3 regions of the Acrocarpospora sp. B8E8 genome follow, and region 1 is predicted to be linked to each of the others. Evidence: riboswitches for the same ligand, from Rfam matches in the RefSeq annotation. Region 1 holds a riboswitch; each other region holds the start of a gene.
What was found. Region 1 has a riboswitch for cyclic di-AMP ahead of ABGB08_RS24765 (C40 family peptidase). Riboswitches for the same ligand answer to the same signal wherever they lie in the genome.
Positions count from the first base shown of each region.

Region 2: another riboswitch for cyclic di-AMP. It lies ahead of ABGB08_RS49940 (hypothetical protein); the one in region 1 lies ahead of ABGB08_RS24765 (C40 family peptidase).
Region 3: another riboswitch for cyclic di-AMP. It lies ahead of ABGB08_RS03455 (CHAP domain-containing protein); the one in region 1 lies ahead of ABGB08_RS24765 (C40 family peptidase).

Region 1 covers NZ_JBDPLV010000026.1:109,865-119,661, forward strand. The annotation lists gene ABGB08_RS24755 (AAA family ATPase) at 1-89, shown strand, start outside; gene ABGB08_RS24760 (alpha/beta hydrolase) at 163-837, shown strand; gene ABGB08_RS24765 (C40 family peptidase) at 1,100-1,615, opposite strand; cyclic di-AMP (ydaO/yuaA leader) riboswitch at 1,722-1,883, opposite strand; gene ABGB08_RS24770 (C40 family peptidase) at 2,274-3,236, opposite strand; gene ABGB08_RS24775 (NYN domain-containing protein) at 3,348-4,664, opposite strand; gene ABGB08_RS24780 (GNAT family N-acetyltransferase) at 5,005-5,565, shown strand; gene ABGB08_RS24785 (DEDD exonuclease domain-containing protein) at 5,617-7,350, shown strand; gene ABGB08_RS24790 (Lrp/AsnC ligand binding domain-containing protein) at 7,385-7,672, shown strand; gene ABGB08_RS24795 (histidine kinase) at 7,768-8,427, opposite strand; gene trpD (anthranilate phosphoribosyltransferase) at 8,513-9,559, opposite strand; gene ABGB08_RS24805 (hypothetical protein) at 9,674-9,797, opposite strand, start outside.
Region 2 covers NZ_JBDPLV010000105.1:253-10,049, reverse strand. The annotation lists gene ABGB08_RS49970 (TrpB-like pyridoxal phosphate-dependent enzyme) at 15-1,373, shown strand; gene ABGB08_RS49965 (SpoIIE family protein phosphatase) at 1,463-3,199, shown strand; gene ABGB08_RS49960 (hypothetical protein) at 3,210-3,602, opposite strand; gene ABGB08_RS49955 (TIGR03086 family metal-binding protein) at 4,235-4,804, shown strand; gene ABGB08_RS49950 (DeoR/GlpR family DNA-binding transcription regulator) at 5,394-6,200, shown strand; gene galT (galactose-1-phosphate uridylyltransferase) at 6,473-7,534, shown strand; cyclic di-AMP (ydaO/yuaA leader) riboswitch at 7,647-7,783, shown strand; gene ABGB08_RS49940 (hypothetical protein) at 7,818-8,732, shown strand; gene ABGB08_RS49935 (DinB family protein) at 9,031-9,531, opposite strand; gene ABGB08_RS49930 (MmcQ/YjbR family DNA-binding protein) at 9,550-9,797, shown strand, end outside.
Region 3 covers NZ_JBDPLV010000002.1:153,551-163,347, forward strand. The annotation lists gene ABGB08_RS03445 (DEAD/DEAH box helicase) at 1-731, shown strand, start outside; gene ABGB08_RS03450 (SRPBCC domain-containing protein) at 736-1,473, shown strand; gene ABGB08_RS03455 (CHAP domain-containing protein) at 1,650-2,312, opposite strand; cyclic di-AMP (ydaO/yuaA leader) riboswitch at 2,348-2,531, opposite strand; gene ABGB08_RS03460 (hypothetical protein) at 2,669-2,812, opposite strand; gene ABGB08_RS03465 (hypothetical protein) at 3,063-3,488, opposite strand; gene ABGB08_RS03470 (serine hydrolase domain-containing protein) at 3,619-4,959, opposite strand; gene ABGB08_RS03475 (hypothetical protein) at 4,970-6,520, opposite strand; gene ABGB08_RS03480 (ATP-dependent RecD-like DNA helicase) at 6,629-8,818, shown strand; gene ABGB08_RS03485 (Ig-like domain-containing protein) at 8,991-9,797, shown strand, end outside.

The DNA of each region.
Region 1 (9,797 bases):
TGGCGCGCATCTTTCCCAAGCTCGGCATCACCACGCGCGGCGAGCTGAGCCGTCTCATGGCCGCGCGGGAGGGCGATTACATCATTTGACGTACGCGAGGGGAGCCGGCCGATTCCTACCGTGGGACGCGATCCACCCCTTCTCTCCTCGCGGAGGAACGCCATGATCCGCAACATCGTGCTCGTCCACGGCGGCTTCGTCGACGGCTCCGGCTGGCAGGCCGTCTACGACCTGCTCGTCGCCGACGGTTTCCGCGTGTCGGTCGTGCAGAACCCGACCCTGTCCCTGGCCGGGGACGTCGCCACCACGCACCAGGCCATCGACGCCCTGGACGGCTCGTGCGTCCTGGTCGGCCACTCTTATGGCGGCGTCGTCATCAGCGAGGCCGGTACGCACCCGAACGTCGCGGCGCTCGTGTACATCGCCGCGTTCGCCCCGGACAAGGGCGAGTCGGTCAACACGCTCATCGCCGACCCGCCGCCCGGCGCGCCCGTCCCGCCGATCCTGCCCCCGGTGAACGGATTCCTCTTCCTCGACCGGGACAAGTTCGCCGCGTCGTTCGCCGGGGACCTGCCCGTCGACCAGGCGGCGTTCATGGCCGATTCGCAGGTCCCGTGGGGCGTGGACGCCCTCGGCGGCACGGTCACCGAACCCGCGTGGCGCGCCAAGCCGTCCTGGTACCTGGTGGCGACCGACGACCGGATGATCCCGCCGCCCGCCCAGCACGCCATGGCACAGCGCGCCGGGGCGACCATCGCGGAGACGCCGGGCAGCCACTCGGTCTACCTGTCGCAGCCCGCCGCGGTCGCCGACCTCATCCGCCAGGCCGCCTCCTGACGACCGCTCGCTGACGCCGACCCGCCTGGCTGACCAGGCGGTAGCCGGTGTCCGGCGCGACCAACGCGCCCTCATGTCTCGCATCTCTCCCTTCTAATGGAGACCGACGCGTAGAACGAGACCCGTCCGGAAGTGGAGACTACAGATAGGCTCCGAATCATCACCCTAAGTTGCAGGTAGCTTTCTCACCGGTACTTCGCCCGGCGAAAAGTAGGCGAAGTACCGGTGAGAAAGCGAAAGGTGGGGTGAGAACCTACAACGGTCAGAGACCGGGCCTTACCGCACCGACGAAGGTGCGCTTGCGGTAGGAGTTCAGCTTGTCGATGCGAACGCGGGCTCCGCTGTGCGGGGAGTGGACCATCCTGCCCTTGCCGACATAGATGCCCACATGACCGCCGCCGCTGGTGAAGATCAGGTCTCCGGGCTTGAGATTCTTCCAGGAGATCTTCTTCTTCACCGCGCGACGCTGGGAGTAGGTGGTTCGCGGGAGCTTCACGCCTGCCTTGCGCCAGGCGAACACGGCCAGACCGGAACAGTCGAACGCGCCGGGACCAGTGGCTCCCCACCGGTACGGATCGCCGATCTGCTCCTTGGCCACCGCGACGGCCCGCTGAGCCTTGGACCGCTGGCGTGCGGCCTTGCTCATCGTGGCGCGTTGCTTCACCGAACTCTTCGCCCGGCCGGCGGCCGGAAGATCGGAGATGGGAACGTTCCCAGTGGTGGCCTGGTCGGCCGTTTCGGTCAACGTGTGGGTGACTGTCGTCGTGTCAGCCGCCACGGGCTGCGCCGCGAACACTCCGACCGAGGCCGTGAGAGCGACGCCGCCCAGGGAGAGACGGGCAAGACGGGACAGACATGCGGGGGTGGTTGACAGGATCGCTCCTATGATCTTCCACGTACGCCTACCGGGTTAGCTGACGGATTCGGGCGGGGAAGTCGCCCTACGGTGGAATTCACACCGATTCACCCCTTGACTCCTGCGTACAGAGCCTTTTGGGTCCCCGGCTCCATGCCTCCTGACTGCATGGACTCGGCCGGTCGCATTTGTGACATGCGACACACGGATCTTTATGGAGACATCAGCGCATTCGGCTGACATGGTGGCGACGCCATGGCTTGTACGTCGCGGCCCAGAAACTACCGAGCTTCACCACGTTTAGGCAAAGCATTCTCCAAAGATAAAGATCAGATAACTAGATTTTATTCGTGAAGGCCCTGCATACACCGGCATTTCAATGCCCATTGTGACTCTGGTCACACTTCACGAAACAGAAGCTGAACACGGCACCAGAAGCCCCATCAGCCCCACAGGTTCATAAGATCGTTCCAACCGGCCAACGCCCGGACGAATCAGGCAACTTGCCTACGGGTGGACGGCCTCGGACGTGCCACAAGACAGATGACCTTCGAACGTGCCGACAGACGGACAGCCGTACCTACGGGCGGACGGCCTTGTCCGGGTTGTACTCACCGACGGGCGTGACCTTGACCACGTCACCCGTCTGCGGCGAGTGGACGACCTTCCCGTCACCCGCATAAATTCCCACGTGCCCGAACCCGCTGTGCCACACCAGATCGCCCGGCTCCAGCGCGTTCACCGACACCCTGCGGTTCGCCCCCCAGGCCCACATCTCGTAGCTCGTCCGCGGCAGGCTGACCCCACCCTTCCGCCAGGCCGCCTGAACGAGCCCTGAGCAGTCCCACGAGCCCGGACCAGTCCCCCCATACCGGTAGGGCTTCCCAATCTGCGCATACGCGAACTCAAGGGCCGCCAGCGCGTTCCCGGACGCGGGCCCGGTGTAGATCTGCCCCGTGCTGTTGGTATTGCCCGGGTTGTACGCACCGAGCTCCCGGAGCAGCTTCACCTGCTCGGCCACCATACGGTCGGCCTTTTTCTTCTTCTTGACCAGCTCGTCCTTGACCTTCGCGGCGTCCTCGTAGGTCTTCTTCTTCGCCTCACGCTGGGTCCGCAACCCCTTGATCGCGACCTCGAACTCGGTCAGCGACTGGGTGCGCCCGGCGGCGAGCTGATCCATCAGCGTCATCGTGTTGAGCATCGTGTCCGGATCGTCGGCGGTGAACAGCCCGCTCAGCGTCCGGAAGTCGCCGGTCTGGTAGTTGGTCACCGCGACCCCGACGACACCCGCCCGTAACGCCTGGACCTGAAGGTCCTGCTTCTTGAAGGCGGTGTTGACCTTGTCGTACTGCTTCTTCGCCTTCTTCCACTTCTCGTTGGCGCCGTTGTAGTCGTCGACGATCTCGTCCATCTGCTTGTTGAGCTTCTTCAGCTTGGCCTGCGCCTCGGCGAGCGTGGGCTTGGGATCCGCCTGCGCACCGACTACCGGCAGGAGGATGACGGCTGCGGCCAGACCCGCCGCGACCGATGCTCGCCCACGCACAAGAACCCCTTCCAGACGGACAGACCTGGTCGGGAACTCTAGTGAAGCGATCTTGCCCGCTCAACCGATTCGGGCTATTTGCCCAGTTCATCACCCATCGCGATCAACTGATCACGCACGGCCAAGTCTCCGCAGCAGCAGGGTGGCCGGGACCGGCCTGGCGCCCATCCGGCGCACCGACTCGGCCACCTCCCGATCGGAGGACACCACCGCGATGGCCCGGCCGGGGGGCTCGATCCGGACCAGCTGCCGGATCAGGTCGTCGGCGATCTGGCCGGGCGCGCTGAACGCCACCCGCACCCCGCGCGGCGCGGAGACCTGCACGGGACCGTCCAGCTCGGCCCCGTCGAAGACACACGTGATCTCCACTTTGACCTGCACGGCCAGGCCGCCGAGCCCGGTCAGCAGCCGGCTGCGCTGATCGACTAGGGTCAGCGCCCCGTAGCCGGTCTTGGTCACGTTGTAGCCGTCCACGACCAGATGCAGGTTGGGTATCGCCAGCAGCTGATCGAGCAGCTGCGGGTCGTCGTCGGCCAGCGCCCGCGCGGGAACCGCCCGCACGCTGGGCGGCCCCGGCGTCACGGCCGTCACGTAGTCGGCCGGCCTGCTGATCGACGTCGGCAGCGACAGCTCCTTGCGCAGCCCCTTGGCGGCGTCCTCCAGCGCGTCCATGAGCACCCGGATCCGCGCGTCCTCGACGCTGCGGCCCTCGCGGGCGGCCCGGCGGCTGGCCTCCAGATGGCGTTCCGCCTCGGCCAGCCGCTCCTTCAGCTTGCGGATCTCCGCCTCGGCGGCGGCCCCCGCGCCCGCGACGCGGTTGCGCGCGTCGGCGGTGGCGGCGTCCAGCTCCTGCGCCCGCAGCTCGGCGGCCTTGGCCCGCTCCCTGGCGTCGTGCAGCTTGCGCCGCAGATCGGCGTTCTCCGACCGCGCGGTCCGCAGCTGCTCCCTGACCCGGTCGATCTCCTCCTTGGCCGCCGTACGCTGGGCCGCGAGCTGCTCGCGCAGCCGGGTCTCGGCCTGCTCCCGCTGGTTGCCCAGCGCCGCCGCCCGGTCGATGTCCTCGCGCGCCTGCTCGACCAGCTCGGCCCACCCGGGCGGCCTGGTCAGGTAGGCGGCCGCCGCCACCAGCACCGGCTCGGCCGCGGGCGGCACGGTCTCCTCGGCCAGCGCGGCCACCAGCTCGGGCCAGGCGGCCGTCAGCGCCTCCGCGACGAGCTCGCGGAACTCCTTGTCGTTCTCCAGCTGCGCGGCGATGGGCGCGCTGCCCAGCCGCGCCCGCTTCCGGGGATCGAACTTCGCGATCCCCCGCAATGGCGGCGGAATCGTCCCGCCCGGCATAGCGCCGAGCACTTGGGCCGCCAACTCGACGACATGCGCCCGAACCTGCTCGGGCAGGGGACGAGACAGGCCCTCTCCGGCTGAACTCATCCCTGGTCGCTCCTCGTTCTGGTCTTTCATTCAAGGGTACGGCTCTGCGGCGCTACCACATCACTTTCCGCGACCTTGCCCTCCTCCCCCGCCTGAAACAGTGGATTCCACCCGCAACCGCCCACTGCGGGACCTCCTTCGCGGAACAGCCCATCCCTGCGATGACCTGCGCGATCATCGAATCCCTGCCAACCGCCACCCCCTTCGTCAACCAGGACGATCTATCACATACCGTGCACTTAGGGCCTCCGCCGTGTGCAGCTGCGGCCACGGCGGGGGCCCGCCAGCAACCCCGGGAATACGGTCGCTGGGGCGGAATGCCGTCATTTAGTGTGGTCGGATGCTCAAGCCCGCGTACCCCATCGAGACCCCGCGACTCATCCTCCGGCCGTACGAAATCGACGACGTCCCCGCGGCGCACGCGTTCCACTCGCTGCCCGAAGTGACCAGATATCTCTACTGGGAGCCCCGGGACCTCGATCAGGTACGGGAGAGGGTCGCGGAGAAGGCGCAGGTGCGGGAGCTCACCGACGCGGGCCAGGCGCTCTGCCTGGCGGTGTTCGAACGGGAGACCGGCGCCCTGGCGGGCGAGGTCGTGCTGTTCTGGCAGAGCCGCGAGCACCGGCAGGGCGAGATCGGATACATCTTCAATCCCGCCTTCCACGGCAAGGGCTACGCCACCGAGGCGAGCCGGGAGATGCTCAGGCTCGGTTTCGACGACCTGGAACTCCACCGCATCGCCGCGCGCTGCGACGGCCGCAACACCGCCTCGACCAAGGTCATGGAGCGGCTCGGCATGCGCGAGGAAGCGCATCTGATCGAGAACGAGATGGTAAAGGGCGAGTGGACCGACGAGATCGTGTACGCGATGCTGCGTCGTGAATGGGACGAACTCCCGTAGACGCGACACGCGGGACGGCGGGGATGCCGGGAAGTGTCGGTCCGCGTCTCTATGGTCGTGGGCGTGGAACAGGGCACGCTAGATGATCTCGGGACCCCGCTCGCCGGCGTGACGTTCGTCGTCTTCGACCTGGAGACCACCGGCGTCTCGACGTCCGAGCACGGCGTCACCGAGATCGGCGCGGTCAAGGTGCGCGGCGGTGAGGTGATCGGCGAGTTCGCCACCCTGGTGGATCCCGGCGGCCCGATCCCGCCGTTCATCTCGGTGCTGACCGGGATCACCGACGCGATGGTGCTGGCCGCGCCCCGGATGACCGAGGTGCTGCCGAGCTTCCTGGAGTTCATCCGGGGGTGCACGCTGGTGGCGCACAACGCGCCGTTCGACATGGGCTTCATCAAGGCGGCCTGCGCGGGCCAGGGCTACCCGCCGCCGGTGAATCCGGTGGTGGACACCGCCGATCTCGCCCGCCGGGTGCTCAACCGGGACGAGACGCCCAACTGCAAGCTCGCCACCCTGGCCAGGTTCTTCCGCAGCGCCACCGAGCCGTGCCACCGGGCGCTGGCCGACGCCCGCGCCACCGTCGACGTGCTGCACGGCCTGATCGGCCGGGTCGGCTCACTGGGCGTGCACACGCTGGAGGATCTGCGGGGGTTCGTCCGCATGCCGACGCCCGAGCAGCAGCGCAAGCGCCATCTCTCCGAGGGCGTGCCCGCCCGCCCGGGGGTGTACATCTTCGAGGACGTCCGGGGCGAAGCCCTCTACGTCGGGAAGAGCTCGAACCTGCGGAACCGGGTCCGGAGCTACTTCACCGCCAGCGAGACCCGGCCGCGCGTGCGGGAGATGATCGGCATCGCCGAGCGGGTCCGGCACATCGTCTGCTCGACCGCGCTGGAGGCCGAGATCCGCGAACTCCGCATGATCGGCGCCACCAAGCCCCGCTACAACCGGCGCTCCCGCTTCCCCGAGCGGGTCGTCTGGCTGAAACTGACCAACGAGCCCTTTCCCCGGCTCAGCATCGTGCGCGAGCTCAAGGACGACGGCGGCACCTACCTCGGCCCCTTCGGCAGCAGCCGCACCGCCGACGAGGCCCGCACCGCCATGCACGAGGCCCTGCCGCTGCGGCAGTGCGGCGAACGATTATCGCCGACGGTCTTCCGCAGCGCGTGCACCCTGGCTGAACTGGGCAAATGCGGCGCCCCCTGCGACGGGCGGCAAAGCCAGGCGGCGTACGGAGTGCACGTCGCCCAGGCCCGCCACGCCATGGAGCACGACGCCGGCCTGGTCTTCTCCGCCGTGGAGGCCCGGATGGACCGCCTCTCCGCCGAGCAGCGCTACGAGGAGGCGGCCGTCGACCGGGATCGCCTCGCCGCGTATGTCCGCACGGCGGCGCGCATGCAGCGGCTGCTCTCGCTGACCCGCATCGAGCAGATGGTGGCCGCCAGCCCGGCCTTCAACGGCGACTGGGACATCCACGTCATCCGCCACGGCCGCCTGACCGCCGCCGGGGTGATGCCGCGCGGCGCCCACCCGGTGCCGTATGTGGAGGCCCTGGTCGCCACCGCGGAAACGGTCGTCCCCGGGCCGGGGCCGACCCCCGCCGCCAGCGCCGAGGAGACCGAGACGATCCTGCGCTGGCTGGACACTCCGGGCATCCGCCTGGTCCGCGTCGAGGGCGGCACCTGGAGCCTCCCGGCGTACGGCGCGGGGCGGCTCAAGGGGAGGATCGACCGGGCGTACGAGAGCCTGCGGGCCCACCAGCCGAGGGAGGGCCGGCCGCTGCGATAGGTTCTGATCAGTCCGCAGGAACGGGAGAGCGCATATGGTCACCGCGATCGTGCACATCAACGCCGACGTCGATCGTATTCCGGAGGTCGCGCAGACCATCGCGGAACTCGACGGCGTCAGCGAGGTCTACTCGATCACCGGGGAGTTCGACCTGATGGCCATGGTCCGCGTGAAGGACTACGAGGAGATCGCCGAGGTCATCCCCGGCCGGTTGAACAAGGTCCCGGGCGTGCTCCACACCGAGACCCACATCGCCTTCCGCGCCTACTCCCGCCACGATCTCGACGCGGCCTTCTCCATCGGCCTCAGCGACGCGGACTGATCACCGATTCCTGGCGGCGGAACGCCCATCGCTTCCGGGCGAGCAGGCGCACCCGGAGTGTTCACCGATTCCGGGCGAGCGTGCGTGTGGATTTCTCACCGATTCCGGGTGATCAGCAGCCGCACCCGGACCTCGAAGCCATCCGATATCGTCCGCGAGGCGACCGAACCGCCGAACAGGGCGGCGCGTTCCCAGATGCCGAGCAGCCGTTCCCTCGGCAGCCCGTCGTCCCGCACGCTCAACTCCAGGACGCCACTCAGCCACCGCAACTCGACCGTGGCCGTAGTGGAGTGCCCGTACAGCGCCGCGTTCCGCAGCGTCTCCTCCACGATCCGGTAGACCGACAGTTCGAGCACAGGACCGTCCGCCCTGACCCCGTCCTCCCGCAACGTCACCGCGAGCCCCCCGGCCCGATATCCGTCGAGCAGCACCGGCAGATCCGCCAGCCTCGGCTGCGGCCCCCTGCTCACCCCGTCCACCCGCAGCAGCCCCAGCATGCGCTGCAGGTCGCTGAGCACCTGCCGCCCCGACTCCTCGGCATCCCGCAACGTCTGCCTGGCCCGCTCCGGATCCCGGTCCATGATGACCCGCCCGGCCCCCACCGCCAGCGTCATCACGCTCAGGTCATGCGCCACCACATCATGCAGCTCACACGCGATCCGCAGCCGCTCCCGCGCCACCGCATCCGTCGAATCCCCCAGCCACCGGCGAACAACCCGCGACCCCACCAGCCGAGACACAAGATGACGCATCATGCGGGCAACCTAAGCCGCCACCTGTCGGATTACGTCCCCTCGCAGATGGACCCCTCATCCCCCGCAGGACTGACGGACGCTCTGCCTACTTGGTGGATTGGCTGATTTCTATCCAGCGGTTGAGGGTGGTGGTGGCGGTGCCGGAGTCGATGGCGTGGGCGGCGCGGGTGTAGTTGTCGCGGAGTTGGGTGTTGAGGGTTTCCGGGGTGGGGCCGTCGAGGGCGGTGAGGGCGGCGGCGGCGTTGAGGAGGGCGGCGTCGCGGATGGGGCCGGGCTTGCCGCCGAGGAGGTCGTGGATGGCGTTGGCGTTGAACTCGGGGTCGCCGCCGCGCAGGTCGCCGGGCTGGGAGCGGGGGATGCCGATGTCCAGGGGGTCGAAGGTGGTCTTGGTGGCCACGCCGTCGCGCACGACGTACACGGTGGAGGGGGCGGCGGTGGAGAGTTCGTCCAGGCCGTCGTCGCCGCGGAAGACCAGGGCGGAGACGCCGCGCTCGGCGAAGACGCCGGCCACGACGGGGAGCATGCGGGCGTCGAAGACGCCGATCGCCTGGGCGACGGGCTGGGCGGGGTTGGTGAGCGGGCCGAGGAAGTTGAAGACGGTGGGGACGCCGATCTCCTTGCGCGGCGGGCCCGCGAAGCGCATGGACGGGTGGTAGACGGGCGCGAAGAAGAACGCGATCCCGGCTTCGGCCACGATCCTGGCGGTCGCCTCGGGCGAGGCGTCGATGACTACGCCGAGATGTTCGAGCACGTCGGCCGCCCCGCACAGGGAGGACGCGGCCCGGTTGCCGTGCTTGGTCACCCGCGCCCCGGCGGCGGCGGACACGATCGCCGCCATCGTCGACACGTTGACGGTGTGCGCGCGGTCGCCCCCGGTCCCGACCACGTCCACGGTCGCGCCTTCCACGGTGACCAGGGCGGTGGCGCGGTCCAGCATGGTCCTGGCCATCCCGGACACCTCCGCGACGGTCTCCCCCTTGGCCCGGAGCGCGACCACGAAGGCCGCGAACTGCGCGGGGGTGGCCGCGTTGGACATGATCTCGCCCATCGCCCACGCGGTCTCGTCGGCGGTCAGATCCTCGCCGGAGAGCAGCGCGTGGAGAAGCGACGGCCAGGTGGTGCGAGCGTCCATGGCGTTCCTTGATAAGCGAAAAGGGGCAGAAAGGCAGCGAATCCCAACCGAATCGCCAGGATGACCGTGCTATGCCGGTGGGCCGGTCGGTTCAGGGACGGCGGACAGACCGGGTCAGGCGATCGCGGGACGGCGGCGGAGCAGGTCCGCGACGGCTTCCGCGACCGCCATCGGGTCGAGGGGCTGGGACACGACCGCATCGGCGCGTGACCAGTTGGCCAGCCAGCGGTCGTCCCGG
Region 2 (9,797 bases), on a different contig from region 1:
TGTGGAGGGCGTTTATGGCCGAGCCCACCAGGGTTCTTCTCGACGAGTCGCGAATCCCCCGTAACTGGTACAACATCGTCGCCGATCTTCCGGTGGCACCGCCGCCGCCGTTACATCCCGGAACGCTACAACCCCTAGGGCCGGATGATCTGGCCCCGCTTTTCCCCATGGACCTGATCTCCCAGGAAGTCAGCCAAGAGCGGTTCATTCAGATTCCTGAGGGCGTGCTGGAGGTTTACCGGCTCTGGCGGCCGACGCCGCTGATCCGGGCCCGGCGGCTGGAGAAGAGCCTGGGAACTCCGGCGCGCATCTACTACAAGTACGAAGGCGGTTCCCCCGCCGGATCGCACAAACCGAACACCGCCGTGCCGCAGGCGTACTACAACGCCAAGCAGGGCGTGCGCCGCCTGACCACCGAGACGGGCGCGGGCCAGTGGGGCTCGGCCCTCGCCTTCGCCTGCGCCCAGTACGGCGTGGAATGCGAAATCTGGATGGTCCGCGCATCCTACGACCAGAAGCCGTACCGGCGCTCGCTGATGGGCGTCTACGGCGCGAAGGTGCACGCGAGCCCGTCCCCCGTCACCAGCGCGGGCAACAAGATCCTCGCCGAGTTCCCCGACTCCCCCGGCAGCCTCGGAATCGCGATCAGCGAGGCCGTGGAGATCGCGGGACAGCACGACGACACCCGCTACGCCCTGGGTTCGGTCCTCAACCATGTCCTCACCCACCAGACGGTGATCGGTGAGGAGGCCATCGAGCAGCTTGCCGCCTTCGGCGAAACCCCGGACGTCATCGTCGGCTGCACCGGCGGAGGCTCCAACTTCGCGGGCCTGACATTCCCCTTCTTCCGCGAAAAGCTCGCCGGCCGGATGAACCCCACCATCCGCGCCGTCGAACCCGCGGCCTGCCCGACGTTCACCCGGGGCACGTACGCGTACGACTTCGGCGACACCGCCGGCTTCACCCCGCTCCTCAAGATGCACACGCTCGGCCACGACTTCGTGCCCGACCCGATCCACGCGGGCGGCTTGCGCTACCACGGCATGGCGCCCCTGCTGTCCCACATGTACGAGCTCGGCATGTTCGAAGCCACCGCCATGGGCCAGCGGGAATGTTTCGAAGCGGGGGTGCGATTCGCCCGTACCGAGGGGATCGTCCCGGCCCCGGAACCGACGCACGCGCTGGCCGAGACGATCGCGGAGGCGGTGCGGTGCCGCGAGAGCGGCGAGGAGAAGGTGATTCTGACCGCGCTGTGCGGCCATGGGCACTTTGATCTGGCGGCCTATGACCGTTATCTGGCCGGGGAGATGGACGACTTCGCTCTCACACAGGAACGAATCGACCAGGCACTGGCCACTTTGCCGAGGGTCTGACAAGATACGGCTCCCGCCGTGTGCGGGAGCCGTACAGTCTGGCAAAAAGCCTGAAATGCGTCGGAGCTCCTAATTACCATTCTGGAGAGATGAACCGGAACAGCGTGATCAAGGACCCCGTGCCCGGGGACCGGGCCGAATGGCGGCGCCGGAGTGCCAGTTCCGCGCATGAGCGGCTGGCATTCCTCAATGAGGCCAGCCGCCGGATCGGCAGCACGCTCGATCTCGCCGAAACCGGCCGCGAACTGATGGACGTGACCGTGCCGCGCTTCGCGGACACCGCCGCGATCATGGTGCAGGACCGGCTGGTCATCGACGGCGAGTTCCCCTCCCGCGCCGCCGACGGGTCCGCGCTGGTACGGCGGGTCGCCATCGGTGTGGCCGAAGAGAGCTCCGACGACTGGACGGAGGCCTTCCCCGTCGGGGAGGTGATGGTTTACCCCGCCACGCTGCCACACGCGCAATGCATGGCCACCAGCAAGACGATCATGTATCCGGAGCTGGACGAGGAGACCGCGCGCCTGATCGGCGCCAGCCTGGACCGTGAAGTGGTCACCAAGCTGCTCTCCGGCGGCTCGTTCCTGGCGGTGCCGCTGCGCGCCCGGGGCCGGGTGCTCGGCTGCGCGGTGTTCACCCGCAGGCCGGGCGGCCAGGCGTTCGAGGAGCAGGACGTCGCGGTCGCCGAGGAGCTGGCCGCCAGGACCGCCGTCTGCGTCGACAACGCCCGCCTCTACACCCGCGAACGCCGGACCGCGCTGACCCTGCAGAGCAGCCTGCTCCCCGCCGACCTGCACCAGCCGCTGGGCATGGACATCGCCACCCGCTACCTGCCGGCCAGCGACCTGATGGGCGTCGGCGGCGACTGGTTCGACGTGATCCCGCTGCCGGGCTGCCGGGCCGCGCTGGTGGTCGGCGACGTGATGGGCCACGGCACCAGGGCGGCGGCCACCATGGGCCAGCTGCGCACCGCCGCCCGCACGCTGGCCAGCCTCGACCTGCCCCCGGACGAGTTACTGTTCCGGCTGAGCCGGATGAGCCAGGACCTGGACCCGACCCAGATCGCGACCTGCGTGTACGCGGTGTACGACCCGGTCACCCGCTCCTGCGCGATCGCCCGGGCCGGGCACATGCCGCCGGTGCTGATCCACGACGACGGCGCCACCGAGATCATCGATCTGCCCGCCTGCCTGCCGCTCGGCATCGGCAACGAGCCGATGGAGATGCGGGAGATGATCCTCCCGGCCGGGAGCGTGCTGGCCCTCTACACCGACGGCCTGGTGGAGAGCCGGGCCAGGGACATCGACGAGGGCATCACCGCGCTGCGCCGGCTGTTATCGATCCAGCGTGGCGACCTCGAGGAGATGTGCGACGTCACGATCAGCAGCCAGCGGCCCGGGGACGAGCGGGACGACATCGCGCTGCTGCTGGCCCGGGTGCACGAGCTGGCCCCGGATGAGACGGCGTTCTGCGCGCTGCCCGCCGATCCCCGCTTCGTCGGGCATTCCCGCAGGTTCGTCCGGGCCACGCTGAACGCGTGGGGGCTTGGCGGTGTGGTGGACACCACCGAGCTGATCGTGAGCGAGCTGGTCACCAACGCGCTCAAGCACGGCTGGCCGCCGATCGAGCTGCGGCTGCTGCGCGGCCGCGGGCGGACCCTGGTCTGCGAGGTCTCCGACGGTTCCCCGACCCCGCCCGCGGTGCGCGCCCCGACCTCGGAGGACGACACCGGGCGGGGTCTCCAGCTGATCAAGCGGCTGACCTACCGCTGGGGGACTCGCCCGACCCCGGTCGGCAAGATCGTCTGGGTGGAGCTGCGCCTGCCGTAGATCCGGGGTTTCAGGCTACGGAGCCCCGGGGTGGGACGACCAGCGCGTAGATGACGAACAGGCTCAGCGCGATGGAGATGATCGACCAGAGCGGGAACGCCGCGGCGAACGCGAACTGGCCGAGCATGGCGAGCCCGGCCATGATGATTCCCAGGGTGCGTGCCCACATCTTCCCGGCGAGGATCCCGAATCCGGCGGCGAGCTGGAGGATGCCGATGATCAGCCAGATCACGCCCCAGGCGGTGAAGTTCCAGAGCAGGATGTGGCTGTAGTAGCTGCTGCGGAAGAGCGAGACGAGCCCGCCGATGATGTTGAAGAGTCCTACCGTGATGCCGATGATCCCGGCGAAGCCGAGCCAGTTGGAGTGCGTCGACGGCATCCGTCCGGGCGATGCGGTGGTCACGAGTTACCTCCCAGTCGAATCGAGGGACTCTTCACCATAGGCACATAAATGGGCTTATCTCATTATTCCTGACAGAAAAATGGCGGGGTATTTATTTCCTTTACTGCGAAATGACTGTTCATCGAGCGGCATTGGATATTTCGCGGTGTACGAATCGTTCGGGGGAAATGGGGAGTTCAGGGCGTTGCTGCCCATGTAACGACAGCCTTGGTGGATCGTTCCAGCCTTATGGGCGCTGGAACGTCGCGCTCTCGTGATCATGTTGCCCTTGGCCGACGCGATCGCCGGTCCGCTGGTCTTCCCTGGGGGCCGGACCCGGCTGCCAAGCCGGGCGCGGTTCCGCAGTTTCCGCTGGGTGGCTTGATTCTCGGCCTGCGGGCGCGATCGGCGGGTCGCGCTGGCTGGTCAAGGCTTCAGCCGAATGCGGCGATATCCTCCGATCCGGCCAAGTCGCGGGCGATCGGGGCGGCCCTCGAGCCAGAGCAGGGCGATCAGCGTGCAAGGGGCAGCCCTGATCACGCCCAGCTCAGCTCGGTGGGGCTGGCTGACATCCCCGCTGATCTCAGGCTTGCAGCCCATGGTGGTCCAGGAGGGAAATGACGGGAACGCTTCGACGAGTTAACGTCAGAAGGGTGAGCATCGATATCAGAGACGCCTACCGGCGGGCCCTCGATGCCTTCGGTCAGCGCGTCCACCTTATTAGGGCCGACCAGTGGGAGGTCATCACGCCGTGCGTGGACTGGAATGTCCGCGCGCTGGTCAACCATCTCGTGAACGAGAGCCTGTGGGCGCCTGAGCTGCTCGCGGGCCGTACCGTCGGGGAGGTCGGCGACGTCTTCGACGGCGACCTGCTGGGCGATGATCCGATCAAGGCGTTCGACACGGCCGCGCACGAGGCCGTGCAGGCGTCCGCCTCGGCGGGCGCGCTGACCCGGGTCGTGCACCTGTCGTTCGGGGACGTGCCGGGCGAGGAGTACATCACCGAGTTGTTCGCGGACGCGCTCATCCACACCTGGGACCTGTCCCAGGCGATCGGCGTCGTCGACCGGCTCGATCCGGAACTGGTCGACGCCTGCGCGACGTGGTTCGCGGGTGCGGAGGAGGCCTACCGGCAGTCAGGCGTTATAGGAGAACACGCCGAGGTACCCGCCGAGGCCGACCCCCAGACCCGTTTACTGGCCGCATGGGGCCGCCGCGCTTAGGAGCGCCTAACAGTTCGAGCAAGTCGTCAACTTGCTCGCCGTTATCCGGCGCCGTTCATCGTTCTCGCCGCACCGCCAAGAGCAGCTGCGGCATTTGTTAGGTGTGTTCGGACACGTGAAGCGCATAGGGCCGCCGCGTGAAGCCGCATGTATCCCCGCTCGACCGCCAACGTCCAGCGGGGACGCTTTAGGGTGCCGCGTTCAGCTGCGTTCGCGCGCTCGTTCCCCGCTCAACCATCAGCGTCCGGCGAGGATCTTGCGGTCCCGCGCTCAGCCGCATTCGCGCATCGTCCCCGCTCGACCGCCAACGTCCAGCGGGGGCGCTTGGGGTGCCGCGTTCAGCCGCGTTCGCGTGCTTGTGGCCGTTTGGGCGTCAGCGTCCGGTGGGGCGCTTGCCGTGGTTGGCCTTCTTCTTCTTGCGTGCCTTCGACTTGCGCTGGCGCTTACCCATGGGTGAGTCCTTTCGCTCGTCGTGACATATGAGGACACTCTCCTCCGGAGGACGTACCCCGACAAGACCCGATGTCCGTCATCATGATTCAACATTGGATGTGCCATAATTTGTTGAAATCTGTTGATAGGAGGGGTGATGCTGGCGCAGCAACGGCAGCAGGCGATCCTCGAACGGGTTCGCCGGACCGGTGGCGTGCGAGTCGCCGACCTGGTCCGCGACCTCGGGGTCTCCGACATGACGATCCGGCGTGACCTGGAGGTTCTGGCCGAACGTGGCCTGCTGGAGAAGGTGCACGGCGGCGCCACCGTCGCCGGTCCCGGCTCCACCGAAGAGCCCGGCTTCGCCGCCAAGTCGGTACGGCAACAGCAGGAGAAGGAGGCCATCGCCCGGCACGCGGCCCACCTGATCCGCCCCGGCAGCTCGGTCGCCCTCTCCGCCGGGACCACCACCTGGACGTTCGCCCACCACCTGGTCGACGTGCCCGAACTGACCGTGATCACCAACTCCCTCCAGGTCGCCGACGTCTTCCACCGCGCCGGCCGCCCCGACCAGACGATCATCCTGGTCGGCGGGGTACGGACTCCGTCCGACGCCCTCGTCGGCCCGGTCGCCGTGGCCGCCATCCGCTCCCTCAACGTGGACGTGCTGGTCCTGGGCGTACACGGGATGAGCCTGCGGGCCGGATTCACCACCCCGAACCTGCTGGAGGCCGAGACCGACCGCGAACTCGTGGCCGCCGCCCAGCAATTGGTCGTCCTCGCCGACCACACCAAATGGGGCACGATCGGCATCAGCAGCATCGCCCGCCTGGACCAGGCCCACGTCGTGGTTACCGACACCGGCCTCCCCGAACCGGCCAGAGCCGAACTGGCCGACCAGGTCGGCGAACTCATCGTCGCGGGAAGCGCCCAGAACGAGGTCGCCCAGAAGGAGGCGCTGTGAAGAAGACCGCCCTCCATCTCGCCTCAGGACGAAACCTCCTGGGAGAGGGTGCCGTGAAGAAGATCATCGTCCGTCTCGGCGCAGTGCACACCCCCCAAAGGCCGCCGCGAACAAGACCGTCAACCACCTCGCCTCAGGACGAGTCCTCCTGAGAGAGGTGCCATGAAGAAGACCATCGCCCCTCTCGCCACAGCACAAAACCCCCCAAAGAGCGCCGCGAACAAGACCATCAGCCACCTCGCCTCAGGACGAGTCCTTCTAAGAGAGGCGTCGTGAAGAAGACCCTTATCCATCTCGCCGACGGTCGTGAGTTGTTCTACTTCGACCGTTCCGATGCTGCTGATCGGAGCGCTCCAGATGAACGTGATCTCCCCCCGCGTCCGCTCCCGTCGGAGATGCGTTATGACCCGTTGATGGATGAATGGGTGACCATCGCCCGCCACCGGCAGACCCGCACGCACCTCCCCGCCGCCGAGGAATGCCCGCTCTGTCCCGCCCACCCTGGTTCGGAAGTTCCGTCTTGGTATGACGTGGCCGTCTTCGAGAACCGTTTTCCCTCATTCAGCTTCGGCGCTCACGACTACGAGCCGGTCGGCGGCCTCAGTGAGGTCCGGCCGGGACTGGGCCGCTGTGAGGTCGTCTGCTTCACCCCCGACCACCAGGCGTCCTTCGCGTCGCTCTCCCCCGACCAGGTCGAGCTGGTGATGGAGGCCTGGGTGGACCGTACCGCGGAGTTGTCGGCGTTGCCGGGCGTCGAGCAGGTGTTCTGCTTCGAGAACCGGGGTGCGGAGATCGGGATCACGCTGCCGCATCCGCATGGGCAGATCTACGGGTATCCGTACGTGACGCCGCGGACGCGGCAGATGCTGGACAGCGCGGAGCGATATCGAGGCAACCTGTTCGCCGACGTGCTGGCCGCCGAACGCGCCGGGCCCCGGGTGATCGCCGCCAACGCGTACTGGACCGCGTTCGTGCCGGCCGCCGCGCGGTACCCGTTCGAGGTGCACCTCTACCCGCATCGTCAGGTGCCCGATCTGCCCGCGCTGGACCCGGCGGAACGCGCGGCTTTCGGTCCGGTGTACACCGATGTGCTGCGGCGCCTGGACGGGCTGTTCGGCGTCACGATGCCGTACGTGGCGGCTTGGCATCAGGCGCCGGTGTCGGAGCGGCGCGAGCTGGCCTACCTGCACCTGCAGCTGTTCAGCATCCGGCGAGCCCCCGGCAAGCTGAAGTACCTGGCAGGATCGGAGTCCGCGATGGGGGCCTTCGTCAACGACATCCGCCCCGAGGAGGCCGCCGACATGCTCCGAGATCAGGAAAGCCAGCCAGACTGATTACGGATTGATCTCTAATTGGTCGCGACTTTAGGTGGCATGACCATCCCATTGCCATTACTATCCACTGCAACCGGCCGATTCACCCGGGTCTCACGTGAGATCACATGTCTCGTCCGGTACGCCTAATCCCGAGTGCCTCACTCGGGAACCGGGGACCCAAGGTACCTGGGGTGAACGCGCGCGAGCGCCAGGGCTATCTCCTGCCCGAACCCGTCAGCTAACCCGGTCGGCAGATGGAGAGGAGTGGGCGCTGCCCCCCACGTTCCGCCACCATGCCCTCGTGTCGGTCGGCGTACTCGCGGCCGCCCTGGTCTTGGGACCTGTCGCCACCGCGGCCCCCAAGCCCACCGAGGGTGAGCTGAAGAAGCAGCTCACCAGCCTGGAGAAGAAGGTCGACGGGCTGATCGCCAAATACCACGTCGCGCGTGAGGATCTCGCGAAGGCGCGGACCGCGGAGAAAGCGGCCCGCGCGCGACTGGTCAAGGCCGAGGCGGACTACGTGGCGGCCCAGCACGAGGTGGGCAAACTCGCCGGGCTGAACTACCAGGCCACCGTCGATCCTCGCATGCTGATGCCCGGCATGCAGCTCTCCCCGCTGGCCGCGCAACTCCAGGCCGAGAAGGCCGCCAAGATGACGGAGTTCGCGAAGAAGGAGAAAGAGCGCCGCGACGCCGCGGCCGCCGCCAAGAAGCTCATCGTGGACATCAAGCAGCAGAGCGAAGACATCGAACGCCAGCGCAAGGACGCTGAACAGCTCATCGACGAGATCCAGGAGAAACTCAACGATCTCATCCCGATGGGCCCTGGCAAGCTGGCCAACGGCGGCTGGGCACCGGAACTGCCCACCGGCAGCGACAACATCACCCCGCGCACCCGGCTGATGCGCGAGGAGATCAAGGACGCGTTCAAGCTGCACTACACCGTCGGCTGCTTCCGCGTCGACAACATGGGCGAGCACCCGCTCGGCCGGGCCTGCGACTTCATGATGAGCTCCGGCGGCGCGATGCCCACCGCCGCCAACGTCGCCCTCGGCGACAAGATCTCCGACTGGGCCCTGAAGAACCGCACCAAACTAGGCGTCAAGTATGTGATCTGGAGACAGCGCATCAACCACGGCTCCGGCTGGCGCCTGATGGGCAACCGCGGCGGCATCACCGCCAACCACTACGACCACGTACACATCTCAATGTTCTAGCCCCACCACAAGCCAACTGCCCCACCCACCGATCACGCGGGTGTGCGCGTCCAGCCCCCGCGGCCGCACACCCGCGTGATCGTTTTTGTGCGCTCATGGCCGAGCTGCGCTTAGGGCCGATCCTCCGGCACGGCGAGCTGTGCTTATGGCCGCGCCTCCGGGACCACGGCGATGGCGGGGTCGGGCGGAGCCCGAGAACAACCAAAGGGAGGGTGGGTGGGAGAACCCCGGCAAACAACACAAGCTCGTTGGCCAGGTCTTCCCTGAAGTCGTCAGCGTGATTCGGCTCGGTGGCTGGTCATTCGCCGGTGACGCCGTCTATGCGTTGGCGGATGATGTCGGCGTGGCCGTTGTGGCGGGCGTACTCCTCGATCATGTGGACCAGGATCCAGCGTAGCGAGTAGTACTCGCCATGGCGCTGTCGCTTCCCGACCGCACCCAGGTCAGGCCACCTGGCGACGTTCGCCCTGGCCACCTCGATCTCGGCTCGCCATGTCGCGAACGCGTCCCGCGCCGACGCGTCATCCACGTTGTCGAAATCGCCGTCCGGGTCGGCGTCCGTGAAGTGCAGCGGGGGCGCGTCCTTGTCCTCCAGGACTCGCCGGAACCAGCTACGCTCCACATCGGCCATGTGCCGGACCAGGCCCAGCAGGGAAAGCGTGGACGGCTCCGCGGCTCGGTCACGGAGCTGTTCCTCGGTCAAGCCATCACATTTCACGGCCAGGGTTTCGCGGTGGTAGTCCAGCCAGGCGAGCAACATCTCACGCTCGTCGGCGACCAGGGGCGGATCGATTCTCATACGGGCTATCGTGCCAGCATGGAGCAGTTGGAGCGCCTTCGCGCCTTGTGCCTGGAGCTGCCGGAGACGACCGAACGGCTCAGCCACGGCGAGCCGACCTGGTTCGTCAGGGGCAAGAAGACCTTTGTCACCTTCGCCGACCACCACCACGACGACCGCCTCGGCTTCTGGTGCGCCGCCGCCCCAGGAGTGCAACAGGAACTCGTGGACACCGAACCCGACCGCTTCTACCGCCCCCCATACGTCGGCCACCGCGGCTGGCTCGG
Region 3 (9,797 bases), on a different contig from region 1:
TGCCGCCCAAGACCGAGACCGACCAGCCGGTGCCGCTCACCCGCGAGCAGGCCGCCCTCTACGCCGCCGCCGTCCGCGAGGGCATGGCGCGGATCGCCGACGCCGACGGCATGGCCAGGCGCGGCCTGGTGGTGAAACTCCTGACCGGCCTCAAGCAGATCTGCAACCACCCCGCCCACTACCTGAAGGAGCCGCACGGCCGCCTGACCGGCCGCTCCGGCAAGCTCCAGCTCCTGGACGAGCTGCTGGACACCATCCTCGCCGAGGACGGCGCCGCCCTGATCTTCACCCAGTACGTCGCGATGGCCCGCCTGCTCGAACGCCACCTGGCGGCCCGCGGCGTGACCGCCCAGCTGCTGCACGGCGGCACCCCGGTCGCGCGCCGCGAGGACCTGGTCCGCCGTTTCCAGGACGGCGAGGTCCCGGTCTTCCTGCTGTCGCTGAAGGCCGCCGGGACCGGCCTGAACCTCACCCGGGCCGACCATGTCGTGCACTTCGACCGCTGGTGGAACCCGGCCGTGGAGGAGCAGGCCACCGACCGCGCCCACCGGATCGGGCAGACCCGCCCCGTCCAGGTGCACCGCCTCATCGCCGAAGGCACCGTCGAGGACCGCATCGCCGACCTGCTGCGCACCAAACGCGCCCTGGCCGACGCCGTGCTCGCCGCCGGGGAGGCCGCGCTGAGCGAGCTGCCCCTGGACGAGCTGGCCCGCCTGGTGGAACTACGCTGAAAATATGCCGCGAGAATTCGAGGTGCGCGAGGAGATCGCCCTGGACGCCACGCCCGAGCAGGTGTGGGCGGCGATCGCCACCGGTCCCGGGGTCGACTCCTGGTTCATGGGCCGCAACGAGATCGAACCCCGCGAAGGCGGCGCGGGCCGGCAGACCGTCCTGGGCGTCACCGGCGAGTCCACGGTCACCGCGTGGGAGCCCGGCGTGCGCTTCGCCACCCGGACGCAGGCGTCGCCGGAGGGCACGTTCATGGCGTTCGAATACCTGCTGGAGGGCCGGGACGGCGGCAGCACGCTCCTGCGGCTGGTCCACAGCGGCTTCCTGGACGAGGACTGGGAGTCCGAATACGAGGCGCTGCGCGTCGGCGACGGCATGTACCTGCGCAAGCTCGCCGCCTACCTGCGCTGCTTCCCCGGCCGCACCTCCGTCTACGACCTGTTCCTCGCCGGCTCCTCGGCCACCACCCGCGAGGACGCCTGGGCCCGCTTCGGCGCGGCCTTCGGCCTGGCCGGCTGGCCCGTCACGCCCGGCCGCCCCATGATCCTGTCCGTGCCCGGCCTCCCCGCCGAAACGGGGACCGTGCTGTTCGCCTCGTACGGATTCCTCGGCGCGGTCACCGCGAGCTCCCTCTACACCCTGGTCCACGGCCACCACGGCCTGATGGTCGCCCAGCAGCACTGCTTCACCGGCGAACCCGCGCGCGAGCGCGCCCAGGCGGCGTGGCAGGCCTGGCTCGGGTGAACGCGCCTTCGCTTGGGTGGCACGGCCCCGCGCGGACGGGGGGATTTCCGCGCGGGGCCAGGGGAAGCTGCCCGGCCGGTGGACGGCCGCCATACCGCTAGGGGGATGGGCCAGGTATGGCGCGTGTCCGCGGGCGCAGCGTTACCCGGTGGCCGGGCAGCCGGCTCTGATCGGTGTCAGGCGGGCAGCTGGTCGGCGTAGACGGGGTAGCCGTAGCCGACGACCTCGGCGGTGGGGCGGGTGCGGATCTCCACCTTGCCGTTGCCCGTGTTGCCCTCGACGGTCTTGATGGTGCCGTCGCCGTTGTCCTTGATGACGAAGCCGACGTGGTCGATGTTGTGGAGGTTCTTGCCGCCGCTCCAGCCGAAGAAGACGACCGCGCCGGGGGCCGGGCGGGTGCCCCAGCGCTTGTTCTGCTTGAACCAGCCGGCGTGGGAGACGGTGTAGGCGTCCCAGCCCATGGTGGGGCGGATGCCGAGCTGGTCGCCGACCCAGGAGACGAACATGTCGCACCAGGCCGCGTTGCGGTAGGCGTACACCGACCCGCCGTCGCGGGCGACGGTCTGCTGGGCGCGGGGGGAGTTCATGTACCACTGGTGGAACTTGGTGCCGCCGCCGTAGTAGTTCTCGCTGACGCCGACCTGGCTCTGCGCCAGGCGCAGCACCTGGTCGGAGCTGACCTTGGGCAGCTTCTGGGCGATCTTGAGCAGTGGGCTGGCGTCCGGGTGGAAGTCTGCCGCGTCCGCCGCGCGGGTGTCGGCGTGGGCCGTGCCCATGGCCGCGGTGCTTCCGGTCAGCGCCAGGCCGGCGAGGAGAGTGGTGGCCAGGGTGACGCGCACGTGAGAATTGGGGGCTCGCATGTGGGGTCTTGCTCCCTTGCTTCCATGCCGCCTACCGGGTTAGCTGACGGATTCGGGCGTGGAAGTCGCCCTACGGCCTGCGGGTACAGGCCGATTCACCCCGGGAGGGCTGGGATTTGGTGCTTTCGTGTCGGGAGAGTGATCCCGGCCCTCGATGGTTCCCCGGCTCCGCGTGAGCGGACTCGACGGTCGGGCCGTCCCAGGAGCGGAACGGCCGTTCGATTGTGTTGTGGGGCATCCTTGACCTGTTTGACGTCCCGGTGCCCCGGATTCCATCGAAGGTAGACGAATCACCCAAAAGGGTCAAATGCCGACAAGTGGGTACATGTGGGGAGTCATGGGATTTTGGGGCTGTTAACGCCCTCGGTACGGGCTCCGGCGACGGCCACCGCGGCGAAGGCGCGGACGACGGGATGTGGGATTTCCCCGGCCAATTCGGGCTGGAACAGGGAGAGCAGGAAGAACGGATGATCATCCATTTGGGCCACCCGGTCCGCACCCTGGGCGTGGCACCCGGTAAAGCGCAGACCGCGCTCTTCCAAGGTGGCTTGATGGGCCGGACTGGTCTCGCAGGCGCAGTTGCACCGGACCAGCGCGGGCCCCTCCGCCCATGATCGAGGGGATCGATCGCCGACCGGGGCGATCCGCGTGGTCCGAGAAGTCACGTGGGAAGTCTGTCCCGCCAGGCGGGTGGCGGGACAGGGGATTCACCGTCGAGACTAGCTCCGGTTACTTGGCTCGGATCTCGTCGAGGATCGTCTGCAACAGCTTGTTGGCCGCGATCTGATTACCCTCGACCCGATCGAGCCTCTCATCCATGGAGTCCAGGCGACCGTCCATGGAGTCCAGGCGACCGTCCATGGAGTCGAGCCGACCGTCGATCCGTCCGAAGTGCTCAGTGTGCTCCTTCTGCGTGACCTCGATCCGTCCGAGGCGATCGCTGTGTTGATTGAGCTTGTTGTTGACCTCGATGAAACTACCGGTATGCGTCCACTGGTTGTCGGTGACTCTCTTGAACTGAACGCCCACGTCATACTTGAACATCGACATCTGGTCGTAGACCTCGTCGAGCGTGTGGTGGGCGGCCACCGCAGACTTCTGGGCGTGCTCGGCGATACCACGGGTCTCAACCGCGGCAGGCTCCTTCTCGCGCATCTTCCGTACCTCCTCTTCGAGAACGGTCACACGGTCTTCAAGGGTGGGCACTTCGACCTCCTGCTTGGGGGGTTCCGACGGCCCCAAACCTATCGGCCGCTGCGCTCCGCAAGCGACCAAACACAAACGGTCATCGCCATCCTTCTGGGTCCACACCCCCAGGAATCGGGGCAGACTGATCGTAGGGTTCGCGGCTGAAGATGAACGTGTTGAGGGAAATATGCACACCCCCGGGATGATGTTCTACCCGCAGCGTCTCACCCGCGTAATACCCGTCCAGCCCGAGCCAGGTCCCGTCCGCCTGGGCGGCGAACCGGGACGCCCGCCCGACCGCCCCGAGCGGGGTCAGGGACAGGCCGCGCCGGGGGAGCAGGCGCAGCGCGTACGCGGTCGGCCCCCAGTACCAGGGCCCGGTCAGGGCGAGCAGGTCCGCGTCGGCGGCGGCCGGTTGCCATTCGGCGGGCAGCGGCGGCTCGTGCTCGGCCAGGATGTCCAGCAGGTCGAACAGCAGCCGCCCGCGCACGCCGGAAGTGGTGTTGGCCATGAACAGCACGCCCACCCCGTCGGCCGGGTCGGTCCACACCGTGGCCAGGAAGCCGGGCATCGACCCGGTGTGCCCGGCCAGCATCCGGCCCCCGTGGCGGGCCAGCTGCAGGCCCAGGCCGTACCCGCGTTCCCAGGAAGGGCCGTCCTCCACGGCGGCCGGCTCGCGCATCTCGACCAGGGTGCTCGCCCGCAGCACGCTCCCGCCGTCTCCGGCCAGGAAGGCCGCCCACCGGGCCAGGTCGGCGGCCCCGCTCCACAGCTGCCCGGCGGGGGCCATCCCGCCGGCGTCGTGCTCGGGTTCGGGCAGCAGCACGTCGGCCCACGGGTGCACGGCGAACCCCTGCGCGTGCGGCGGTTCGGCGCGCTCGGTCACCGCCCCCATCCCGAGCGGCTCCAGGATCTCCTCACGGACGGCTTGCGCCCACCCCATGCCGCGTTTGCGGGCCACCAGCTCGCCCAGCAGCCCGTACCCGACATTGGAGTAGTGGAAGCGCCGCCCGGGACGGTGGCGGGCGATCTCGGGCCCGAGATCGCCGAGCAGGCCGGCGGCGGGCGCGCCGGGGGTGCGCTCCCACCACTCGCCGGGCGGCTCGGCGGTCAGCCCGCCGGTGTGGGACAGCAGCTGCGCCAGGGTGAGGTCCCCGACCGGCGTGCCGGGAAGGTGCTTGTCCAGGGGGTCGAGCAGGTCCAGCTCGCCCTCGTCGCGCAGCCGCAGCACCAGCACCGCCACCATGCCCTTGGTGATCGACCCCAGCCGGTACCGCGTCTCGGGTGTCGGCGGCGCGCCGGAGACGCGGCCGCGCGCCCCGAACCACACGGTCTCGCCGCCCCGGACCAGGGCGGCGACCAGCGAGGGAACCCGGCACTCGGCCTGTTCCGCGGCCAGCCGGTGGAGCAGGGCGCGGCCCGTGCTTTCGAGAACCATGGGCGACAGGCTAGTCCTCCCGCACCGGGATCAGGTCAGGCCCCACGATGTGTCCCTGATGGGGTTCCGGCGCGGCCTGATCGTGCAGGAAATGACCCGCGTACCAGACGACCAGGTTGGCGCCGTCGATGTCCTCCCCGTCCAGGAATTTGTTGAGATGGGTCTTGCTGTCGGAGGGGCGGCCCATGTGGCCGCCGTCGTGCAGTTCGGTGGCGCGGTGGCGCAGGAACCAGGCGTCGGCGACGCCGTAGGAGTCGGAGCTGGAGTCGTGCTCGCCCGGCCAGATCTGGTAGCCGCGCCGGGTCTTCTTGTCCAGCACCTGCCAGCCCTTGATCGTGCCGTGCCGCCGCCGCGAGGTCTCCCGCGTGATGGGGACGCCGTCCAGGACGATGCCGCCGCCGTCCTGCAGCTGCTCGACGGTGTCGTTGGCGGCCCCGTCCAGGTCGAAGTCGAGCCGCCAGTACGCGTGGTGCTGGTGCCGGTTGCACGTCATCGGGTCCTTGGTGCCGGCGAAACCGAACCGGGGGCGGATGGTGCCGTCGTCGGCCAGCCGCCAGTCCGACACGTACCGGTACCAGCCGGCCTGCAGCTCGCTGACGATGCGCAGCTCCTCGCCGTCGTGGTGGAGCGCGACGCCCTGGAAGTCGCCGCGGTCGTCGTCGGGGCGTTCCAGGATGGTCTGAGGTGGCGCGGAGCACAGCCGCCAGCCCCATCCGGCCGGGTCCTCGCCGGTGGCCTTGAACACCGTCTCCTCGTTGGCCCAGTCGCGGAAGTTGGTCTCGCCGTCGCCGTACAGGACGTTCAGGACCGGCATGTGCGCCTGCCGCAGGACCAGTTTGCCCCGGTAGCGGACGTTCAGCAGTTCGACGCCGGCGCCGTCGGGGGCGGGCTGGGAGGCGCGCGGGCGCACCACCACCAGGGTCCATAACTCGACGCCGTCGCGGACCACGCGGACCCGCGCCTGGTCGGGGCCGCCCCGGTCGACGAGCGAGCCGACCCCTTCGGGCAGGTGCTTCTCGCAGTCGTCGTCGGTGTGGGCGGCCACGTCGGCCGGATGCCAGTCCACCTCGTGGGCGGCCAGGTCGACGGCGACGATCTGGTGGCGGGGCCCGCCCGCCGGGTTGTAGACGCCCAGGGTGGGCCGCCGTACCAGGCTCCCGTCGGGCCGTTCCCGATCGGCCAGCGGCGGCATCGGCTGGTAGACGACCACGTCCTCGCCGGAGGGGAAGCGCGGGTCGCCGCGTAAGATCTCCGCCGCGGCCGCGAGCTCGCCGGGCTGCGGGCGGGGCCGGACGGCGCTGGGCCGCACCTCGACCTCGTCGAGCCGGTCCAGGGTGCCGCGCAGCTCCACGGCGCGGTTGCCGACCGGGTCGAACACGTGCGCCCGGAAGGCCGCGCCGGGTCCCGGGTCGTGGCCGAGGGCCGCCGCGTCGCCGGCGATCAGTTCCTCGACCTGCTCCAGGTGCCCCCGCACCTGGGCGTGGCCGCGCGCCAGCTCGCGCACCTGCTCGGCCCGCAGCCCCGGCCGTCGTACCGGTTCGATGGTCACTTTCACGCTCATATCGGCTCCCCGTGGTTGGTGCCTCCGTCGTACACCGCCGCGCCCGCCCCCGCCAGCCGATCACGAAGAAACCGCTACGCTCGCAGCCACGACCAGAAGGGAGAAACGGTGGAGGGCGCCAGCCTCGACGCGGTGCTGGAACGCGTCACCTACGCCAACGAGGAGACCGGCTACACCATCGCCAGGGTCGCCACCGAACGTTCCGGCGCCGAGCTGCTCACCGTGGTCGGGCCGCTGCTCGGCGCGCAGCCGGGGGAGTCGCTGCGCCTGACCGGCCGCTGGATCTCCCACCCCCGCTACGGCCGCCAGTTCGAGGTGTGGTCCTACACCACCGTGCTGCCCGCCACCGTCCAGGGCATCCAGCGCTACCTCGGCTCCGGCCTGATCAAGGGCATCGGCCCGAAAATGGCCGAACGCATCGTCGGCCACTTCGGCGCCGACACCCTGCGCGTCATCGAGGAGGAACCCGCCCGCCTGGTCGAGGTCCCGGGCCTGGGCCCCAAACGCACCAAGATGATCGGCGCCGCCTGGGCGGAACAGAAGATCATCAAAGAGGTGATGATCTTCCTGCAGGGCGTCGGCGTCTCCACCTCCATCGCCGTGCGCATCTTCAAGCAGTACGGCGAGCAGTCCATCACCGTCGTCCGCGCCGAGCCCTACCGGCTGGCCGACGAGGTCTGGGGGATCGGCTTCAAGACCGCCGACACCATCGCCCAGGCCGTCGGCATCCCGCACGACAGCCCGCAGCGCGTCAAAGCCGGCCTGCGCTACACCCTCTCCCAGGCCGCCGACGACGGCCACTGCTTCCTGCCCGCCCCCAACCTCGTCGCCGACGCCGTCAAGATCCTCGACGTGCCCGCCGACCTGGTCGCCACCTGCCTGGAAGAGCTCGCGGCCGCCGAAGGCGTCGTCCGCGAGGACGTCCCCGCCGGGGACGGCACCGTCCCGGCCGTCTACCTGGTGCCCTTCCACCGCGCCGAGCAGTCCCTCACCGCCACCCTGCGCGGCCTGCTCACCACCTCGGGCGACCGCCTGCGCGCCTTCGCCGACGTCGACTGGCCGGCCGCCCTGGCCTGGCTCAAAACCCGCACCGGCGCCGACCTGGCCGCCGAGCAGGACCAGGCCGTACGGCTGGCGCTCACCGAGAAGGTCGCCGTCCTCACCGGCGGCCCCGGCTGCGGCAAGAGCTTCACCGTCCGCTCCATCGTCGAGCTCGCCCGCGCCAAACGCGCCAAGGTCATCCTGGCCGCCCCCACCGGCCGGGCCGCCAAACGCCTGTCCGAGCTGACCGGCCACGAGGCCACCACCGTGCACCGGCTGCTGCAGCTGCGCCCCGGCGGCGAGGCCACCTTCGACCGCGACAACCCCCTGGACGCCGACCTGGTCGTCGTCGACGAGGCCTCCATGCTCGACCTGCTGCTGGCCAACAAGCTCGCCAAGGCCGTCGCCCCCGGCGCGCACCTGCTGTTCGTCGGCGACGTCGACCAGCTCCCCTCCGTCGGCGCCGGCGAGGTCCTGCGCGACCTGCTCGCCGCCCCCGGCGTGCCCCGGGTGCGGCTCACCCAGATCTTCCGCCAGGCCGCCGAGTCCGGCGTCGTGGTCAACGCCCACCGCGTCAACAACGGCCAGTCCCCGCTGGTCCGCGAGTTCCGCGACTTCTTCCTGTTCCCCTGCGAGGAGCCGGAGGAGATCGCCGCGCTGACCGTGGACGTGGCCGCCCGCCGCATCCCCGCCAAGTTCGGCCTCAACCCGCGCCGCGACGTCCAGGTCCTGGCCCCCATGCACCGCGGCGCCGCCGGCGCGGGCGCCCTCAACCTGGCCCTGCAGGAAGCCCTCACCCCCGCCCGCGAGGGCATGCCGGAACGCCGTTACGGCGGCCGCGTCTTCCGGATCGGCGACAAGGTCACCCAGCTGCGCAACAACTACGACAAGGGCGCGGCCGGGGTCTTCAACGGCACCGTCGGCGTCGTCACCGGCATCACCCCCGAGGAGAACCGGCTCACCGTCCTGACCGACGAGGACGAGAGCGTGGACTACGCCTTCGACGAGCTCGACGAGCTGGCCCACGCCTACGCCGTCTCCATCCATCGTTCCCAGGGCAGCGAATATCCCGCCGTGGTCATCCCGCTGGCCACCAGCGCCTGGATGATGCTGCAGCGCAATCTCCTCTACACCGCCATCACCCGGGCCAAGCGCCTGGTCGTCATCGTCGGCTCGCGCCGCGCCCTCGGCCAGGCCGTACGCACCCGCGGCGCCGGCCGCCGCCACACCGGCCTCACCCACCGCCTGGATCTCTAACCGGACCGTCAAGCGGGAATCAAAACGGCGGGCGCGGACTTTACTCTTGAGGGCGCCGATTCCATCTGGTTTCGCTACCAAAATGTGAGCTAACTCTCCAGAAAGATGCGGACACATGCGGCCAGCCCTAATAGTGTCTTTGGGTGCACTTTGCCACCGTGGGGGAGAGGTTGTGCTGAACAGCAAGACGCGCGGCACCTGGCCGGTCGGCGCGATCGCCACGATCGCCGTAACGATGACGGTGCTGCTTTCGGCATGCACCAGCGGGTCCGGCGGCGGTCTGCTCGGCGGTGGCAGCGCACCTCAGGCGACCGAGAAGCCACCGATCCCCGCGCCGGCGATCACGATCGTCCCCGCCGAAGGCACCAACCGGGTCAGGCCCGACAAGAACGTCGTCGTCACCTCCGAAGGCGGCGCCCTGGAGGAAGTCCTCGTCGAATCGGACGGCGAACACGTCGAAGGCGAATTCGACGCCGACCGGACCAAGTGGACCTCCAACAAGCCGCTGCGGCCCTCCAGCACCTACACCGTGTCGGCCAAGGCCACCGGCGAAGGCGGCCCCACCACCGCGACCAGCGAGTTCACCACCCTCAAGCCCAAAGCCGAACTGGCCGTCGCCGACGTGACCCCCGGCATCAAGGGCGAGACCGTCGGCGTCGGCATGCCCATCATGGTCACCTTCAACCAGGCCGTCACCAACAAGGCCGCCGTCGAGGCCGCCCTCAAGGTCGACGCGCAGAAGCCGTCCGAGGGCGCCTGGCGGTGGATCAGCGACCGCCTGGTCATCTACCGGCCCGCCAAATACTGGCCCGCCCACCAGAAGGTCACCTTCAGCGCCGACCTCACCGGCATCCGCGGCGGCCCCGACATGTACGGCACCAAGTCCTTCACCCACACCATCAAGATCGGCGCCCGCCTGGTCAGCACGGTCAACACCAAGACCCACATGATGGTCGTCAAGAAGGACGGCAAGGTCGTC